2 regions of the Methylotuvimicrobium sp. genome follow, and region 1 is predicted to be linked to the other one. Evidence: predicted binding sites of a transcription regulator. Region 1 holds the regulator's gene; the other holds the start of a gene.
The links. Region 1 encodes HrcA, which represses chaperone genes, less so after heat shock. Its sites were predicted from a motif close to TNTTAGCACTCNNNNNNNNNGAGTGCTAANA; they were not measured.
Positions count from the first base shown of each region.

Region 2: the regulator HrcA is predicted to act here: its motif matches at 4,422-4,452, upstream of rpoH (RNA polymerase sigma factor RpoH).

Region 1 covers NZ_JBNGHF010000018.1:62,962-69,388, reverse strand. Annotated here, with positions in the region: gene dnaK (molecular chaperone DnaK) at 1-1,164, opposite strand, end outside; gene grpE (nucleotide exchange factor GrpE) at 1,235-1,882, opposite strand; gene hrcA (heat-inducible transcriptional repressor HrcA) at 1,953-2,996, opposite strand; gene ACRJJO_RS10955 (NAD(+) kinase) at 3,515-4,396, shown strand; gene recN (DNA repair protein RecN) at 4,406-6,097, shown strand; gene ACRJJO_RS10945 (agmatine deiminase family protein) at 6,115-6,427, shown strand, end outside.
Region 2 covers NZ_JBNGHF010000003.1:190,922-197,348, reverse strand. Annotated here, with positions in the region: gene ACRJJO_RS03100 (hypothetical protein) at 1-596, shown strand, start outside; gene ACRJJO_RS03105 (SURF1 family protein) at 1-7, shown strand, start outside; gene ftsY (signal recognition particle-docking protein FtsY) at 623-2,623, shown strand; gene ftsE (cell division ATP-binding protein FtsE) at 2,628-3,284, shown strand; gene ftsX (permease-like cell division protein FtsX) at 3,378-4,295, shown strand; gene rpoH (RNA polymerase sigma factor RpoH) at 4,482-5,348, shown strand; gene ACRJJO_RS03075 (DNA-3-methyladenine glycosylase I) at 5,474-6,049, opposite strand; gene ACRJJO_RS03070 (WYL domain-containing protein) at 6,398-6,427, opposite strand, start outside.

The DNA.
Region 1 (6,427 bases):
ATCTTTGACATCGCCGCCTAATACGCCGGCCTGAATCGCTGCACCTAAAGCAACTGCTTCATCCGGATTAACATCCTTACGCGGCTCTTTGCCGAAGATCGATTTAACGAATTCTTGAACGCGAGGCATTCGAGTTTGACCGCCGACCAAAATCACATCGTCAATGTCGGACGCGGATAAGCCTGCGTCTTTTAGCGCCATTAGGCATGGGGCTTTGGTTTTATCAATCAGATCATCTACCAAGGATTCCAATTTAGACCGAGTCAATTTGACATTTAAATGTTTTGGTCCTGTCGCATCGGCCGTGACATAAGGCAGATTGATATCGGTTTGTTGCGAAGACGACAATTCGATTTTGGCTTTTTCTGCTGCTTCTTTGAGTCGTTGCAGCGCTAATGGATCGCTGTGCAAATCGATACCGTTGTCGCGTTTGAATTCGTCGGCCAGAAAATCGATGATGCGCAGGTCGAAGTCTTCACCGCCGAGGAAAGTGTCGCCATTGGTCGACAATACTTCGAACTGATGCTCGCCCTCGATCTCGGCGATTTCAATGATTGAAATATCGAATGTACCGCCGCCTAAGTCGTACACGGCAATTTTCATATCGCCTTTCGGTTTGTCCATCCCGAATGCCAACGCAGCGGCGGTCGGCTCATTGATAATGCGTTTGACATCGAGACCCGCAATTCGGCCCGCATCTTTAGTTGCCTGACGCTGAGAATCGTTAAAATAAGCCGGTACGGTAATGACCGCTTCTTTAACTTCTTCACCTAAATAAGCTTCGGCGTCTTTTTTCAGTTTCATCAAGACCCGAGCCGAAACTTCAGGTGCCGCCATTCTTTTACCGTGACATTCAACCCAAGCATCACCATTATCGGCCGGCACGATTTTATACGGCACCATTTTAATATCTTTTTGCACAACATCGTCTTTGAAGCGGCGGCCTATCAAACGCTTGATTGCGAACAGTGTGTTTTCGGGATTGGTTACCGCCTGACGCTTGGCCGATTGCCCGACGAGCACCTCGTCATCCTTGGTGAAAGCGATGACTGAAGGCGTGGTTCTAGCGCCTTCGCTATTTTCGATGACGCGTGCGGTGCCGTTTTCGAGCACAGCCACGCAAGAATTCGTGGTTCCTAAATCTATTCCGATTATTTTAGCCATTGATTGCTCCAGACTTGAGAGTGTATTTAAAAAATTAGTCGATTACGATATGGGGGCAGTTTTAATGTGTTCAAGCCTGTTCATCGATTTTTGGTGTTTCTTGCGGAGGATTGTCTTCAGCTTTGGCGACAACAACCATTGCCGGACGCAACAAGCGCCCATTCAATACATAGCCTTTCTGAAATACATTAATAACCGAGTTCGGTTCGGCATCTGCAGATGGCTGCATAGCCATCGCCTGATGCAACTCAGGATCAAACGGTTGCCCAAGCGGATTAACCACTTCAATATTGAATTTAGAAAAAACGGCTTCGAATTGTTTTAATGTCAATTCGCTGCCTTCTCGAAACTTTTGTACTTCCGGGCTATCACCGATAGCGGCTTGCAAACCAAGCTCTAAACTATCGACAACAGTCAACAGCTCTTTGGCAAAATTTTCCAACGCAAACTTATGGGCGTTTTCCAAATCCTTTTGGGTTCTTCTTTTCAGATTTTCCATTTCCGCTTGTATGCGCAGAACTTTATCCCAATTTTCCGTAGCCTTTTGTTCGGCCTCTTCGAGCTTTTTCGACAACTCTTCGATATCGACCTTTTCAGCCGTCTGCGGCTGATTGTTTTCGTCTATATTGTTATCTAGCTGCGCATCAGCGCTTTGCTCCAAAATAGTCTCGGCTTGCTCGTCCGCTGCCTTTTCCGGCAACTCCTGCTCGTTACTCATTATTAAACTCCGGTTTAAATAAAAAACGGTCCGTATCCACGGAAAAACTCTATTTCAAGAAATGTGGGGCTTATGTTTTGGGATTCAAGGCCGCGCCTAATAATTTTGCCGTTACATCGACAAAAGGAATCACTCTTTCATAAGCCATTCGGGTGGGTCCTATTACGCCTAAAACACCGACTACTTGTTCGTTAATCGAGTACGGTGCGGTAACCAGGCTGCATTGTTCGAATGCGTGATAACCGGACTCCTCACCGATAAAAATTTGTACGCCTTCGGCATTTAAGCATTGATCAAGTAGATGGATAACACCTCGCTTTTGACTGAAAGCATCGAATAATTCCTTGAGCCTCTCCATGTCCGATAATTCGGAAAAACCCATTAGATTCGTCTCGCCGCTTAACACATAATCTTCATCCGACTTTTCGGGATCGAGTGCCAACTTAGCCATTTGCACCGCATCCAACATTTCCCTATTCATTTGTTCTTGGGCGTCTTTGAGCTCTTTCAGAACGGCCTTTCTGACTGCGGCTAGGCTTAACCCGGAATAGACGGAATTTAAATAATTGGCGGCTTGCTGCAATTGTGCAGGCGTAAATTGCTTTGAGGTATGGAGGATTTTATTATGCACTTCCTGTTCATTAGTCACGAAAATGACCAATACGCGGGTGTTGGATAACGGCAAAAACTCGATATGGCGTAAACTGACCAGTTCGCGCTTGGGCAATGTCACGACACCGGCCATCCGCGTGACGTCGGATAATATTCTCGATGCCATCCCGATGACATCATTGACGTTATCTTTAGCAATTAAATTTTTGCGCAAGAGTTTAAGTTCTTCCGAGTTCAGAGGCTTTACCGTGAGCAACGAATCGATAAACAAACGATAGCCACTCACGGTCGGCACCCGGCCTGCACTAGTGTGCGGAGAACGAATTAATCCCATATCTTCCAGATCGGCCATGACATTACGAATCGTTGCAGGACTCAATTTTAATTCGGTATCCTTAGATAATGCACGCGAACCTACCGGTTGTCCGTCTTGGATATAACGTTCAACCAATGCTTTCAATAATTGCAGCGATCTTTCGTTCAACACCTGATTATTATTCACATTAAACCCTCTATCTTATTAGCACTCTACCCCATCGAGTGCCAGCGGCGCAAATTAGCAGCTCCCCCCCTGCTTGTCAATACCAGCAAATATAATAAAAACACCTACTTAGCATAACTCGCGTAACATCCCCCATCACAGACCAAATACCTAGGGTGTCGAAATTTACCGATTTTCATATCAGATAGAATGACTGCTTTATGGATTTTGAGAAAATAACTAGCGCTTTATAGCCTATGATCATCAACAAATTCCAAGATAGTTTGAGCGCCGCAGGGTGCGCATCGCGCACCCTGCGCCTGGCGCTTAAAAATCTATGAACACCAACAATTTCAAAAATATTTTTGAGTTTAAAACGCGGGAACACAGTAATTAGCTAAAAATAGCTTTTTTCGACTACCCCCTTTCATCTTTCCCCTTGCTGCTTGCACCTTTGACCTTTCTTCTTTCACCTTTTAAACCTCACCCCTTGACTTATTGAGTATAATTCGATCAAATCCTTTCTTAAATTAATGACAATGCACAGCTCATTCAAAACCATCGGCATTATCGGTAAAGCCAGCGACCCCGGAATTGCCGAAACTTTAGCGATTCTTTACCGTTATCTTAAACAGCACGACTATGCCGTCATAGTAGACCGCTTGAGCGCTCAATTTTTAACGGACGCCGACGTTGAAAGCTCGGCCATCGAGACTATCGGACAGCGCTGCAACCTGATTATCGCCGCTGGTGGCGACGGTACGTTTTTATCTGCCGCGCGGGCAATCGCCCAATACGACATTCCACTAGTCGGGATCAATTTGGGACGCCTCGGGTTTTTGGTCGACATTTCGCCCTATGAACTATTGCCTAAGCTCAATAACATTTTAACCGGCCATTATAGCGAGGAAAAACGTTACTTATTACGGACCAAAATCATACGCGACCACCGAGTCTTTAGCGAGCAGACTGCCGTTAACGAAGTCGTCGTGCATCGATGGGTAACACCCAGTATGATAGAAATCGTCACGCGCATTAACGGCATCTATCTAAATTCTCAGCGTTCCGACGGCATGATCGTCTCGACTCCGACCGGTTCGACCGCTTATTCGTTGTCGGCGGGCGGTCCTATTTTGCATCCGTCTCTGAATGCCTTGGTTTTGGTACCGCTTAACCCCCATACGTTATCGAATCGCCCAATCGTCATTGACGATTCGGCCGAAATCGAAATCAGCTTCTGTCAAACTAAACAAATCAATGCCTTAGTCACCTGCGATCATCTCGAAATACCCGAAGTATTGATCAGTGATAAAATTTTGATAAAAAAAGACCCGAAACCGATTAGAATTCTCCACCCCGAAGGACACGATTTTTTTGAAATCCTCAGAAAAAAACTCAACTGGAGCGGCGGTTATCCTTAACCCATTTTCATGCTATTAAATCTTTCTATTAACGACCTAGCTGTCGTCAAAACATTAGACCTGGATGTGAACGCCGGAATGTCGGTTTTGACAGGCGAAACCGGCGCTGGAAAGTCGATTTTATTGACCGCACTTGGCTTAGCACTGGGCGATCGAGCCGATTCAGGCTATATTCGGCCGAACAGTAAACGTGCTGAAATCAATTTAGAATTCGATTTATCCGATGCCCCTCTTGCGAAAACATGGCTTGAAGAAAACGAACTGGATGATGATCAACACTGCCTGATTAGGCGAGTTATCAACCATGACGGTCGATCAAAAGCCTATATCAACAATCGCCCAGTTACATTACAAACTTTACAAGAACTGAGCGAAAAGCTAGTTGAAATACACGGACAGCATGCACATTTGACTTTACTTCATAGCGATGAACAACGCCGATTGCTAGATGTGTTTGCCGACAATCAAGCCCTTTTGGAACAGGTCAATACCTATTTTCAACAATGGCAGCAAAACAATCGGGAGTTACAATCTCTGAAAAAAGCCAGTGTCGATAGTATCGAGCGCGAGGAATTATTACGCTACCAACTCGACGAATTACAACAACTCGACTTGAACAACTTCAATTATGCCGAAATTGTGGATGAACACAGTAAACTAGCGCATTTGGAAGAGATTCTATCGACCGGACATCGGCAACTCGATTTGCTCTACGAAAACGACGAACAATCGCTCAATCGTCTGCTGCTGCAATCGACTCATGCTTTGAATGATTTAACGCGTTTTGCGCCGGATATCGAATCTATCAACGGCATTTTAAACGAAGCACAAATTCAGATTGAAGAAGCCGCTCACCAATTGCGTCGTTATTTGGACAACCTAGAAGCCGACCCGTTAAGACTGGAAGTGCTGGAAAATCAAATCGGCATTATTCAAAGTCTCTGCCGTAAGCATCATGTTCAGCCAGAAGAATTGCCTGAGCTAGCTACGCATCTCGAACAAGAACTCAACAACCTGACACACAGCGGCGAACGAATCGATAGCTTGACCGATAAAGTTAAAAAACTGCTCGCTAAATACGGTGAAATAGCGGATCAATTGACACGACAACGCCAACAAGGCGGCCAGCAGTTGCAAACCCGAATTTCGGCGATGATCAAAGAACTCGGCATGCCTCAAGGCGAATTTATAGTGAAAATTTCGCCGCTAGATAGCTCGCTCCCGCGCACCGATGGACAAGATAAAGTGGAATTTCTAGTGAGCGCCAATCCGGGGCTTCCAGCCAAACCCCTAGCTAAAGTTGCATCCGGAGGAGAGTTATCGCGCATTAGTTTAGCGATTCAAGTCACGACTAGTCACGACAAAACCACGCCGACAATGATCTTCGACGAAGTCGACTCCGGAATCGGCGGCGGCATTGCCGAAATTGTCGGACAAAAGCTACGCGCATTGAGCCTCAATCGACAAGTTATGTGCGTTACACATCTGCCACAAGTCGCATCGCAAGCCCATCATCATTTGTATGTGTCCAAAAATAACCGAAGCGATATCACGACATCCAATGTCAGGCCGCTCAACACCGAAGAACGCGTCGAAGAAATCGCTCGAATGCTCGGCGGCGTTAACATTACCGAGAACACCTTGGCCCATGCCCGAGAAATGCTTTTTCAATCGATCTCCGACACTTCGTCGGTTTTATAACATAGGAAAAACAAAGAATGATCCGTTTTCCAGCAGAATGGGAAAAACAATCCGCCGTACTGATTGCATGGCCCGATCAAGCCGGCGATTTCGGGGCGAATCTCAACGACGTCGAACAAAGCTATCGCTTCATCGCGGAAACGATCAGTCGTTATGAATCGTTGATCATCGTGTGCAAGAATGCGGTCCACCAGCAGCTCATTGAAACGCTATTACAAACCGGCAAATCCGCGATTCGCTTCATACATGCCGAGTATAACGACATTTGGGTTCGAGACACCGCATTTCTGACCGTCGAAAAAGACGGCAAGCCGCTGTTCCTGAATTTCC
Region 2 (6,427 bases), on a different contig from region 1:
TGAATAATCAACAGAAAAAAAATCGCAACCTAATTCTGATTATTTTCGGAATGTCGATCATCCCATTTCTTTTTGCGTGGTATTTAAAAGAACATCCCAATCTACTTAAAGGTGCGACCAATCATGGCGAATTGATTATTCCGCCGTTATTGACCGAGCGGCCCGATCTAATTGGTATCGATTCGTTCTCGGCTGAAAATATCGACGAATTAAAAGGCCGCTGGGTTTTAATCAATGTGGTGCCTGATGCGGATTGCGATCAAACCTGCCTTGATGCCGTTTATAAGTCCAAACAACTCTTATTGATGATGGGCAAAGAGTTAACCCGTATTCGTCGAACTGTGATGTTGCTGAATCCCGATGCCGAACGGTATATGAACACATGGTGGCAAGACGACGATCGACTGCTAAAGACTCGCCCTAGTGCGGATTTGTTGAAGCAACTGTCAAAGCTCAACGGACCCGGGATCGTGAACGGTATGCTGTTGATCATGGATCCATTGGGCAATATCATGATGCGTTATCAGCCCGGATTTGACCCTTATGATGTTAAGAGCGATCTCAGAAAATTGCTGAGTGTTTCGCAAATCGGATAAATCATGTTTCGTAAATCGGATAGACCATGTTTAGAAAAATAACTTTTGTTTCCGCCTTTTTGGCTTTACTGCTTATCGTAGCCGGTTCCGTCGTCAAGTTGACCGGAGCGGATTTGGCATGCCCGGACTGGCCTGAATGTTACGGTCAATGGTTTATCGCCGATAATGCCGAGTTTAAAACTTCGGCCGAACAGCTTTATCCGGGAAAAGCTGTCGATGTAAGTAAAGCTTGGCAAGAAATGGCGCGACGCTATGTATTCGGCTTATCGATGTTGACCGTCTTGCTGTTGGCATTGATCGCATGGCGCCAGCAATTTCACCGGTCCGTGGCGACAACTGGAGCGGTGGCGTTACTTATCCTGGCGGCTGCGCAAGTTTGCACGGCCGTTAAAGCGGTCGAATTGAATGCGATGCCGATTATAGTTACTGCTCAGGCATTGCTTGGATTTATCCAGTTTTGGCTATTGAGTTGGCTATTTGTACGATTAAATCCTGCCTTAAATAAGCTAAATCGAATAAGCGGTCCCATCTGGCTTGCCGGGTTCGCCGGCTTGTTGGTGTTGGTGCAAACCCTATCCGGTTTATGGGTTAGCGCCAATCATGCGGGACAAGTCTGCAGCGGTTTTCCGCAGTGTAACGGGCAATGGTGGCCGGAAGCCGATTACCGTGCCGCGTTGAATATATTCAATGGTCTGGTTACCGGTTATCAAGGGATTTTATCCTACGATGCACAGGTGGCGGCCCATTGGTTGCATAGAGTCTTTGCCCTGCCGATTTTTGTTGTCTTAACTTGGCTGGTGCTGCGAGCTACCTCGGCTAATTGCGCCAAACCGGTCAGAAAAGCCGGCATGATGCTGAGTATTTTATTATTCGTGCAAATCGGCTTTAGCGTAATTGCCGCCAAATACGGACTATCGGCATGGTCGGCCATTGTGCATAATTTTGTTTCGGCAATATTGATGCTGCCGTTGCTCGCGATCGCCGTTTATAGCCGTTACGGATATGCGGGCGAAGTGTTGGCCGGCGAAACGGTCGAGCGTCCTGTCGCCGAGTTTGAAGCTGCCGAAGCAGTAATCGAAGTCGGCTATGTCGAGCCGGAACCGGAATCGCTGACGCGCCGTCTCAAGTCGCAGCTGCAAAAAACCCGGTCCGGCCTTAGCGGATTGATGGCAACGATTCCTATTGGTCAAAAAGCCATCGACGACGATTTACTGGAGGAAATCGAAGCCAGATTATTGATGGCCGATATCGGTATCGAAGCAACGACAGCAATCATTCGGCGACTGACCGATAGTCTCGAACGGCATCAATTAAACGACGGGGAAGCATTGGAAAATGCGCTAAAACAAGAATTATTGGCTATTCTTAAACCTTGTGATGATCCCTTACAGATTCCCAAACAAGATAAACCGTTCGTGATTTTGGTAGTCGGCGTCAACGGTGCCGGCAAAACTACGACGATCGGTAAAATGGCCAAGCGCTTTCAATCTCAAGGCCATAGCGTGATGCTGGCAGCGGGCGACACCTTCAGGGCGGCGGCAGTCGAACAGTTGCAAACCTGGGGCGAGCGTAACAACATTCATGTCGTCGCGCAGCACACAGGCGCCGACTCGGCCTCGGTGATTTATGACGGTGTTCAATCGGCACAGGCCAAAGGTGTCGACGTGTTGATTGCCGATACCGCAGGACGTTTACACACCAAATCCAATCTGATGGACGAACTGAAAAAGGTTAAGCGCATTATCGGAAAGCTCGATGAAACCGCGCCGCACGAGGTTTTGTTGGTTTTAGACGCGGGAACCGGTCAGAACGCGTTGTCTCAGGCGAAACAATTTAACGAAACTGTGGCATTGACCGGTATCGCATTAACCAAGTTGGACGGCACAGCGAAGGGCGGGGTTATTTTTGCATTAGCCAAGCAATTCAGCGTGCCGATTCGTTTTATCGGTATCGGTGAAGGAATCGACGATTTGCAAGATTTCGATGCGAAACAGTTTGTCGACGCCTTATTTGTTAAAGATCAATAGGTTTATGCTCAAATTCGATCATGTCAGTAAACGTTATCCCGATGCCGGCGATGCATTGCTGGATGTCACATTTCATCTACAGCGCGGCGAATTCGCTTTTTTGACCGGCCATTCCGGAGCCGGTAAAAGCACTTTGTTGAAATTGATCGCGGTCATGGAAAGATGTTCGCGCGGTCAAGTTTTGTTGGACGGGCAAAATCTGAACAAGGCGTCCGATCGACAAATACCCTATATACGAAGGAAGCTGGGCTTAATATTTCAGGATTATAAATTGCTGCAAGATAGAACCGTTTTCGACAATGTCGCATTGCCGTTGGTGGTGGCGGGTTACAGTCATTTTGATATCGGTCGGCGCGTTCGAGCAGCGCTCGATAAGGTCGGCTTGCTGGGTAAGGAAAAAAAACTTCCGCAGACTTTGTCCGGCGGCGAACAGCAGCGCGTCGGCATTGCCCGCGCCGTTATAAACAAACCGCCGTTGATTCTCGCCGACGAGCCGACCGGTAACTTGGATCCGGAATTGTCGTCCGAGATTATGAAATTATTTGAGGATTTTCAACAAGTCGGCGTAACGGTGTTGATTGCCACACATGATATCGCTTTGGTTGAGCGAATGGGACATCGTGTATTGCAATTGGATCATGGCCGCTTGGTCGCAAGTTAACAGATGAAAAAGCCGAATATCAACCACAGAAGACCGCAACCCCGACAGAAAAAGGAAGTCCGACGAAAAGTTGTTTCCGGTAGGCTAAGCGCTATGCTACAGACTTACCTGGATATTCATGCGCAAGCCTTGTTTTCCAGTTTAGGTCGTTTGGCGCGCGCACCTGTGACATCGCTGATGACCGTCAGCGTATTATCCATTGCAATTTCGTTGGCCGCAGGATTCTATCTGTTGGTCGCCAATATTCAACAATTAACCGGCGGACTCGAAGATAGCAATCAAATTTCGTTGTTTTTAAAAGATCACGTCACCGATGATGCCGGCGTAAATTTAGCCGAGAAAATTAAAAAATTCGATCATATACAGGAAGTCAAGGTTATTACGAAAACCCAAGGGCTCGCTGAATTTCGTGAATATAGCGGTTTCGGCGATGCACTGAAGGCGTTGGATAAAAACCCCTTGCCGACAGTCATTCAGGTTATGCCGGAACATAGCCTCGAAGAAGGACCGCAACTTGACGAATTGTTTACAAAATTAACGGATTTACAAGAAGTCGATTTTGCACAATTGGATATGCAATGGATCAAACGCTTGTATTCGATCATGGAACTGGCGGATCGTGGTGTTACGCTGCTCAGTTTTATATTGGCCCTAGCCGTATTATTCATTACCGGCAATACGATAAGACTGGAATTACACAACCGGCGTGATGAAGTCATCATCGCTAAACTGGTGGGCGCGACCCATCGTTTTATTCAAAGGCCGTTTTTGTATACCGGTTTTTGGTTGGGTTTTTGTTCGGGCATTTTGGCTTGGATTACTGTGACGGTCATGCTGTTTATTCTGCAGCAACCGATCGATCGATTGTCCGGTCTTTATGACGGCGTATTTTCGATGCGTTATTTGAGTTTCGGCGAAATGATGTCATTAATTGCGATTTCTTCACTGCTTGGAGTAGTTGCTGCCTGGGCGGTGCTTTGCTATCAATTAAGACTGACCAAGCCCGAATAAACCGAAAGTCAGTTTAAGTCCTTGACTCCAATAAGGTATTTATAGCGATATCCCCAGTGAATCAGAATCGCCCCGAGCCCTATCGATTATGAATTCACTCACAAAATAATGCGGAACTTATAAAAATTTTAGCACTCATACCACGAGAGTGCTAAAATCGGGCAAATTTAAAAATAAGGGGAAATCATGAGTAACGCATTAGCCTTTGCCTTACCAACTAATCTTTCCGTAGGAACATTCGACGCTTATTTGAATGCGGTCGCGCAAATGCCGACTTTGTCTCACGAACATGAGCGCAAACTAGCGCTTCGCTATCGCGATGAAGGCGACTTGGAAGCAGCGAAGGAGCTAGTTATGTCGAATCTTCGTTTTGTTGTTCATGTCGCGCGTGGATACAGCGGTTACGGACTGCCATTGCCCGACATCATTCAAGAAGGCAACGTCGGCCTCATGAAAGCCGTCAAACGCTTCGATCCCGATGTCGGGGTTCGCTTAGTGACCTTTGCCGTGCATTGGATCAGAGCGGAAATACATGAATACGTCATCAAAAACTGGCGTATCGTCAAAATCGCTACAACCAAAGCTCAGCGTAAACTGTTTTTTAATTTACGCAAATCGAAAAACAACCTAGGCTGGTTGTCGCACGACGAGGCGAAAGCTGTCGCCAACGATTTAGGCGTTGATCTCAAAACCGTTTATGAAATGGAAAAACGTATGGACGGTTCGGATATGGCTTTCGACATGCCGCATGACGAGCCTTCCGACGAAAGCACTTACGCCTCGCCAGTCAGTTACTTAGAACAACATAACTCGGACCCTGCGGATTTGCTGGAAAACGAGCAATGGCAAGGTTATGAAGAAAACATGCTAAGCGAAGCAATGGCGGAGCTTGATGAGCGTAGTCTCGATATTCTCAATAGCCGCTGGCTAAGCGAAGAAAAAGCGACTTTGCATGATTTGGCCGAACGCTACAATGTTTCAGCCGAGCGCATCCGGCAGTTGGAAAAAAACGCCATGAACAAGCTGAAAGCCGCATTCGTGCTGGAAGCATAATAAGTCGAACACTTCACGCGGGGCGGGTTATTTAAGCCGCCCCGAACGTTCTCCGGTTCCCATAGTCCTCCGTGAGAATCCATAAGAGTTAAGAAATAATCACTTCCTAGTAACCGGAAAGTATATCAATCCGAAATCCGCGCAATCTCCCCATAACGAAAACAATCGACAGTATGATCGTTGATCATGCCGACCGCCTGCATGAACGCATAACAAATCGTCGAACCGACGAATTTAAAACCTCGTCTTTTCAATTCTTTACTGAGCCGATCCGATAAAGGCGTATTCGCCGGCAACTCGGCGTGCGTCCGCCACGCGTTCTGGACTGGCTGGCCGTCGACAAAATCCCATAGAAACGCATCGAAACTCCCGGCTTCTTCTATGACGTTCAAAAAAGCGCGTGCATTGGTCACAGCGGCATTCACTTTGAGCCGGTTGCGAATGATGCCCGGATTCTCCAGCAACTCCGCGATTTTTGCGTCATCATAGCCGGCCACCGATACCGGATCGAAATTGTCGAACGCTGCCCTGAAATTGTCCCGCTTTTTCAAAATCGTCGACCAACTCAAGCCCGCCTGAGCGCCCTCCAAAACCAAAAACTCGAACAACAGGCGGTCGTCATGCACCGGCACACCCCACTCGCGATCGTGATAGTCCTCTTCAAGCGGGCTGGACAAAGCCCATCGGCATTTTTTGTTCATGTCAATTGAAAGATATGATTAGGAACGAGCATGAAATAACTTCGACAACTTCTGGGAAGGGGTTCGGTGGCTCGATTGACAGGCGTCGGCGGCAGGGCAGATTTTTGCTCCTGCAAAATCTGCATTCATGCCATCCATGGCAATCAGATTCCGCCGTCGAGCCTACATGGATGTATTCACCCAGCACCTAAATTCCATAGTCCATTGACTATGTTTAACTATCTTGGATAATTTAGGTGTTGGGTTCACGGCGTCCTGTCAAGCGAGTCACCGAATCGCCGCAAAGCCTACTGACTGTAGCAGTTATTTTGTGCATATTACTTAGATTTCTAGGAAGGATACCGTGCGTTAAAAAAAGATAAAGTCCTTGATCTCATC